DNA from 2 places in the Ruegeria sp. BHSC276 genome. Region 1 is predicted to be linked to the other one. Evidence: riboswitches for the same ligand, from Rfam matches in the RefSeq annotation. Region 1 holds a riboswitch; the other holds the start of a gene.
What was found. Region 1 has a riboswitch for cobalamin ahead of AC2FMD_RS04765 (DUF1636 family protein). Riboswitches for the same ligand answer to the same signal wherever they lie in the genome.
Positions count from the first base shown of each region.

Region 1 (3,219 bases):
CTGCCCTCCCGCAGGCGCGTTTTCGTTGGCCCGAGTATTTCCGTTGCCCATCGACAAAAGAAACGAATAATAAAGCTATCTATACAAAAATTATTTTGGTGCTAAATGGACCGCCTGCCCAATCCGGCGTGGCTGCGTAGCTTCGAGGCCGCCGCCCGCCACCTGAATTTCACCACCGCCGCGCAAGAATTGGGCCTGACCCAGACGGCGGTATCGCTGCATATCCGCTCACTCGAGGCGGACCTCGGGCAGCCGCTTTTTGCCCGCAACGCGCGACACCTGTCGCTGACCGAGCTGGGCCAGTCCTATGCGCTGACCGTGCGCCGGGCGCTGTCGGATATCGCGCTGTCCACCAACAGCTTGTTCGGCCCCGCCTCGCGGCAGGCGCTGACCATCCGGGCGGCGATATCGACGATGACCTACTGGATCGCGGCCGAGCTGCCCGAGTTCAGCGCTCAGCACCCCGAGATCCCGGTGCGGCTGGTGTCACATATCTGGAACGACTCGGCCGCGCCCGCGGATGTAGACGTGGAAATCCGGCTGGGCTATGGCGACTGGCCCGGTGTTGCGGCGGACCGACTGTGCTCGGAACGGCTGGTGCCCGTCTGCCGGGCGCAGGACTCGTCGCCAGACCTGCAAAACGGCCCGTTGATCCACATTCTGGGGTACGAGGACAACTGGGCGCGGTACTTCGAGGCCACGGGCATCGACCTGCCCGACCGCCCCGCGCGCCATTCGGCGGATACGACCGTCACGGCGCTGCAACTGGTGATGGCCGGCGCGGGCTACGCCACCGTTCTGGAGCGGTTCGCGCGCAACGCCATCGCCCAGGGTGCGCCGATCCGGATTGCGGGGCCGGCGATTCCCTTTGCCCAGTCGCATTACCTGATCCGCAGCGTCAGCGCGGCGCCTCCGTCCATCCCTGCCCAGTTGTTCCTGGCCTGGCTGCGCGACTGTCTGGCCAGCGATGCCGCGGATTGATCCTGGCAAGTCGCTTTTTCGATCCGAGGCAAGGCACTTGGCCCCGCGCGCTTGACAACCCCCCTGCCCGTGCCGCATGTCGCTTGCGTTGGTGTCTGTGCAAGCAGATGAAAAGGGAATGCGTCAGCGGTTTTCCGTCAAACGCAGCCGCCCCCGCGACCGTGACCGGAGAGGGTGCCCAAATGCCACTGGCCGCAGGCCGGGAAGGCGGGACATCCGACAGAGCACCGCTCTGACATCCGCAAGCCGGGAGACCTGCCAACGCCCGAAGACAAACCGGACGGGGTGTTCCGGTGTCGGGCCCATGTCGGCAACGTGGCCCGCGCATACCCCGTCCCCCGACAACCAATTGAGGGGGGATGAGAGACGTGACCGAGACCGCACCAGTCGAGCTGCTGGTCTGCACCACCTGCCGACGCGGGCTGCCCATCGAGGATGACGCCCAGCGCCCCGGCACGCTGCTGCACAAGGCGCTGGCCGCAGCCGACCTGCCCGAAGGCATCACCCTGAAGCCGGTCGAATGCCTGTCAAACTGCGATCAGGGCTGCTCGATCGTTTTGCGCGGCGGGCCGTCTCGCTGGACCTTCGTCTATGAGAACCTGAACGAATCCGACCATGTCGAAATCATCGTCGAAGGCGCTGCCAAATACCTGGCCACCGAGGATGGCCTTGTGAAATGGCGCGACCGCCCCGAACATTTCCGCAAGAACTGCGCCGCCCGCATTCCCCCGATTGGAGCCTGAGCATGAGCACCCTCGAAAAACTTCCCGTCACCGTCATCACCGGCTTTCTCGGCTCGGGCAAGACCACGCTGATCCGCCACCTGATGCAGAACCCGCAGGGCAAGCGCCTGGCCGTGGTGGTCAACGAATTCGGCGATGTGGGTGTCGATGGCGAAATCCTGAAGAGCTGCGCCATCCCCGAATGCCCGGCGGAAAACATCATGGAACTGGCCAATGGCTGCATCTGCTGCACCGTGGCCGATGACTTCATCCCCACGATCGAGGCGCTGATGGCGCTGGACCCGCGCCCTGATCACATCCTGATCGAAACCAGCGGTCTGGCCCTGCCGAAACCGCTGCTCAAAGCGTTCGACTGGCCCGATATCCGTTCCAAGATCACCGTGGACGGCGTGATCGCCCTGGCCGATGCCGAGGCCGTGGCCGCAGGCCGCTTTGCCCCGAATGTCGCGGCGGTGGACGCCCAGCGCATGGCCGATGACTCGATCGACCACGAAACACCCCTGTCCGAGGTGTTCGAGGACCAGATCTCGTGCGCCGACATCATCCTGCTGACCAAGCCCGACCTGGCCGGCCCCGAAGGCGTGGCCAAAGCGCGCGAGATCATCGCCGCCGAGGCGCCCCGCCCCCTGCCCGTGGTCGAAGTGGCCGAAGGTGCGGTAGACGTGCGCGTGGTGCTGGGGCTAGGCGCCGCGGCCGAGGACGACATGGACGCCCGCCCCTCGCATCACGATGGCCATGACGACCATGAACATGACGATTTCGAAAGCATCGTGGTCGAACTGCCCGAACAGACCGACCCGGCGCAGCTGGTCGCCAATATCGAACGTCTGGCGAACGAGCTGAACATCCTGCGGGTCAAGGGCTATGCCGCCGTTCAGGGCAAGCCGATGCGCCTGCTGGTTCAGGCGGTCGGCGCGCGGGTCCGGCACCAGTATGACCGCCCGTGGAAACCGGACGAAGAGCACCGCTCGCGCCTTGTGGTCATCGCCGAGCATGACGACATCGACGAAGCCGCGATCCGCGGCATCCTGACCGGTGTCACCGAGGCCGCCGAGTAAGCACCGATGCACGTCGTCTTCCGCGAAAGCCACGGGCTCGAAGAAACCGAGACCCCGACCGATCTGGGCCAGAGCCCGGCGGATCTGGTGGTGTTGTCCTTTTCGGATAGCGATCTGGGTGCTTTCGCGGCCGGCTGGCATCGCGGCGGCGGGCCCGAGGGGCGGATGCCCTCGTTGCGGCTGGCGAACCTGACGGCGCTGAAACATCCACTATCGGTCGATACCTATGTCGAGCAGACGCTGGAGGGCGCCAAGGGCATCCTGATCCGGCTGATCGGCGGCGTGCCCTACTGGTCCTACGGGTTGCAGCAGGTGCTGGCGCTGGCGCAGGCCAAGGGCATCGCGCTGGCGGTGCTGCCCGCCGACGGGCGCGAGGATACGCGGCTGGACGATTATTCGACCCTGCCGGTCTCGACCCTGCGGCGACTGGCGCATCT
Region 1 covers NZ_JBXWRP010000003.1:227,849-231,067, reverse strand. Annotated here, with positions in the region: gene AC2FMD_RS04770 (LysR family transcriptional regulator) at 106-981, shown strand; cobalamin riboswitch at 1,054-1,258, shown strand; gene AC2FMD_RS04765 (DUF1636 family protein) at 1,341-1,724, shown strand; gene cobW (cobalamin biosynthesis protein CobW) at 1,727-2,782, shown strand; gene cobN (cobaltochelatase subunit CobN) at 2,789-3,219, shown strand, end outside.

Region 2 (3,219 bases), on a different contig from region 1:
ACGCAGATCATCCGGTCGATCCGGTCGATCCCGGGCTGAAGCGGCCCCAGCATCCCGCCAACCGAATGACCGATGACCCAAAGCTTGGCATCGGGATAGCGCCGCCGCATCTCGGCCTGCGCCGCCGGCATGTCCTTCAGCGCCCAATCGGCCATCGTGGCATCCGAGTCTTTCAGGCGCCGTTTCAGAGATGTCCCGAAATCGCGATAGTCATAGGTCAGGCAGGCCATGCCCCGTTCAGCGGCCAGCCACCGCGCGAAATGCTGGTAGTAGCCCCGCGGCACGCCGGTTGCCCCGTTCAGTACGACCGCGATTTCCGGCCTGGCCATCGGTGCATAGAGCCGCGCCGACAGGTTTGCCTCGCCCGCCGAAAACTCGAAATCCTCGACTTTCACGGTCTGCTGCGAATCCAACATCCATGCCTCCAAGCGCTCTGGACCGATTGGTCTAATCATTTCATCTGGACCGATCGGTCCAGCCCTGTCAAGATGCGTGCAAGATGACCCGACGTCCGCAAAACACCCGCGATCGCCTGACCCAGACCGCCGCCCGGCTGTTCCAGCGCTCGGGCTACAACGGTGTCGGCCTGACCGAGATCCTGACCGAGGCCCGGGCGCCCAAAGGCTCGCTGTACCACCATTTTCCAAAGGGAAAGCAGGATCTTGCCCTGGCTGCGGCCAGCTGGGCTTCGGACGGGATGCGCGACATGATCGCGGCGGCGTTCAACGACGCGCAGGATTTCCGCGCAGGGGTCACCACCCTTTGCCACAAGATCGCGAAACTGTTCGACACCTCGCCGCAATGGGAGACCTGCCCGATCGCCGCCACCCTGTTCGAAAGCCCCGACAACCGGGCCTTCCGCGACCATGCCGACCGGCTGTACGAAAGCTGGATCGACGAGGTGCGCGGCCACGCGGAACGGTTCGGCGTCGCGCATCCTGACATGGCGGCCGACACCCTGTTCATCATGATGCAGGGCGGCTGGCAACTGGCGCGCGCGCGTCGGGATTCGAATGTGCTGCGCCGGTTGCCCGAGCATGTCCCGTGGGACCGGTTCCAGCCGCGCGACTGAATGCGGCTTGACTCGGCCCGACCCTGACCGCTAGCGATTGGGTGATGGTTCCCGCGCCTTCGGCCGGGATGAAAAGGGAACACGGTGCGGCCCCCCCCGGGACAATCGGAACGGGCCAATGCCGGGACTGCCCCCGCAACTGTAGGCGGAGAGCGATGCCGAGATACCACTGACCGCAAGGTTGGGAAGGTCGGCAAAGCAACGACCCGCAAGTCAGGAGACCTGCCATCAAACGTGAAACCGAAACTCGGACGGGGTGTCCGGGCAGGGTCTGGCCGTGAAATCGGCTGTCCGCCCCGGTCCGCCCCGCCCAGCGCGCGGAGGGCGCATCATGATCTGGAAGACCAACACGCACGAATTTTCCGCAACCGTCTGCCAACGCACGGGCAGGACCTGCCCGGCGCTGGCGCATCTGGCCCGGTCGGTCGCGCAGGCGGTCGCGGCGGCCGACGCGGCAACCTCGCCCCATTTCCGGGTGGAAGGCAGCAGCGAACTGACCCATTGCACGCCGGGCTGCATGGCCCGCTTTGACGCTCGCGCCGACCTGATCCGGGTGTATTGCGGCGCACGCGCAGGGGCAGATACGCAAAGCCTGGACGCCTATGCCGACCTGATGTTCAATGATCAGGCCGATGCCTGCCCCGCGCAGGGGCTGGACACGTCACCCTGCGCGATGCTGCAGGCGGTTGCGCTGGAACCCGCCACCCTGGCGGAACACGCCTTGCCGGCAGTCATCTGACGGTCAGTCCGGGGTAGCAACCCGAGCCGGCGCCGCGGCCCAGAGCAACTGCGCCTCGGTTTCCACGGCGCAGGGGCGAACGGCCCGCAGGCGTTTGAGCGCCGGTTCCGGGGCTTCGCCACATTCGATCATCAGGCGCAGAACGGCCATGCCGGATCGTCCACAGCCCCCCCGGCAATGCACCAGAACTCGCCCGCCGCCGCTCAGCGCATGGCGGGCGGCGGCGCTGACTGGCGGCCACTGGCCGTCAAAGTCATCCCCCGGCGCCGAAAAATCGGCGACCGGCATATGCGCCCAGCGGCTAGCACGCCCTTGGATGTCCGATCCGAAATCTCCCGCCCCCACGGCGACCATCTCGGCCAGGGTCGTCATCGAGATCACAAGACCCGGCGCCCAGCCCCCGATCAGGTCCAGGTCGCCGCGGTAGTCGCCGCCTCCGCCGGGTATCGAGGTCAGGGCAAGCGAACCGCCCCCGACCTGCAGGGCATGAACAACCAGATTGGACATCGAAACCACCCCTCGGGAAACGCATCACTGAAACTATTGGTCCAGTATGGCCCAACCAGCGCCACCGCCAAAGCGAAAAACCTGCACCGGCGCTGTGGACGCGGGGCACCGGGAACTCTACCCTGCATCGTCAGTACGAATCCGTCAGAGCAGACATGACCACACAGTCCAGCCCCGCCTATCAGGTTCTCGCCCGAAAATACCGCCCGGAAACCTTTGCCGACCTGGTCGGTCAGGATGCCATGGTGCGCACGCTGAAAAACGCGTTCGAAGCGGACCGGATCGCGCAGGCCTTCATCATGACCGGCATCCGTGGCACCGGCAAGACAACCACGGCCCGGATCATCGCCAAGGGCATGAACTGTATCGGCCCCGACGGCAATGGCGGACCAACGACCGAACCCTGCGGCCAGTGCGAGCATTGCGTGGCCATCATGGAAGGTCGCCATGTGGACGTGCTGGAAATGGACGCCGCCAGCCGCACCGGCGTGAACGACATCCGCGAGATCATCGACAGCGTGCGCTATCGCGCCGCCAGCGCGCGGTACAAGATCTATATCATCGACGAAGTCCACATGCTGTCGACCAGCGCCTTCAACGCGCTGCTGAAAACGCTGGAAGAGCCACCCGGGCATGTGAAGTTCATCTTTGCCACGACAGAGATCCGCAAGGTTCCGGTCACCGTGCTGTCGCGCTGCCAACGGTTCGACCTGCGTCGGATCGAGCCCGAAGTGATGATCGGCATGCTGCGCAAGATCGCCACCGCCGAGGGCGCGGAAATCTCGGATGACGCGCTGGCCTTGATCACCCGCGCCGCCGAAGGCTCGGCCCGGGATGCGACCTCGCTGCTGGATCAGGCGATCAGCCATGGCGCCGGCGAAACCACCGCCGATCAGGTGCG
Region 2 covers NZ_JBXWRP010000007.1:47,521-50,739, forward strand. Annotated here, with positions in the region: gene AC2FMD_RS12695 (alpha/beta hydrolase family protein) at 1-416, opposite strand, end outside; gene AC2FMD_RS12700 (TetR/AcrR family transcriptional regulator) at 500-1,072, shown strand; cobalamin riboswitch at 1,101-1,316, shown strand; gene AC2FMD_RS12705 (hypothetical protein) at 1,404-1,811, shown strand; gene AC2FMD_RS12710 (protein-tyrosine phosphatase family protein) at 1,815-2,318, opposite strand; gene AC2FMD_RS12715 (DNA polymerase III subunit gamma/tau) at 2,474-3,219, shown strand, end outside.
Region 2: linked by a shared signal. The riboswitch ahead of AC2FMD_RS12705 (hypothetical protein) and the one ahead of AC2FMD_RS04765 (DUF1636 family protein) in region 1 are both predicted to bind cobalamin.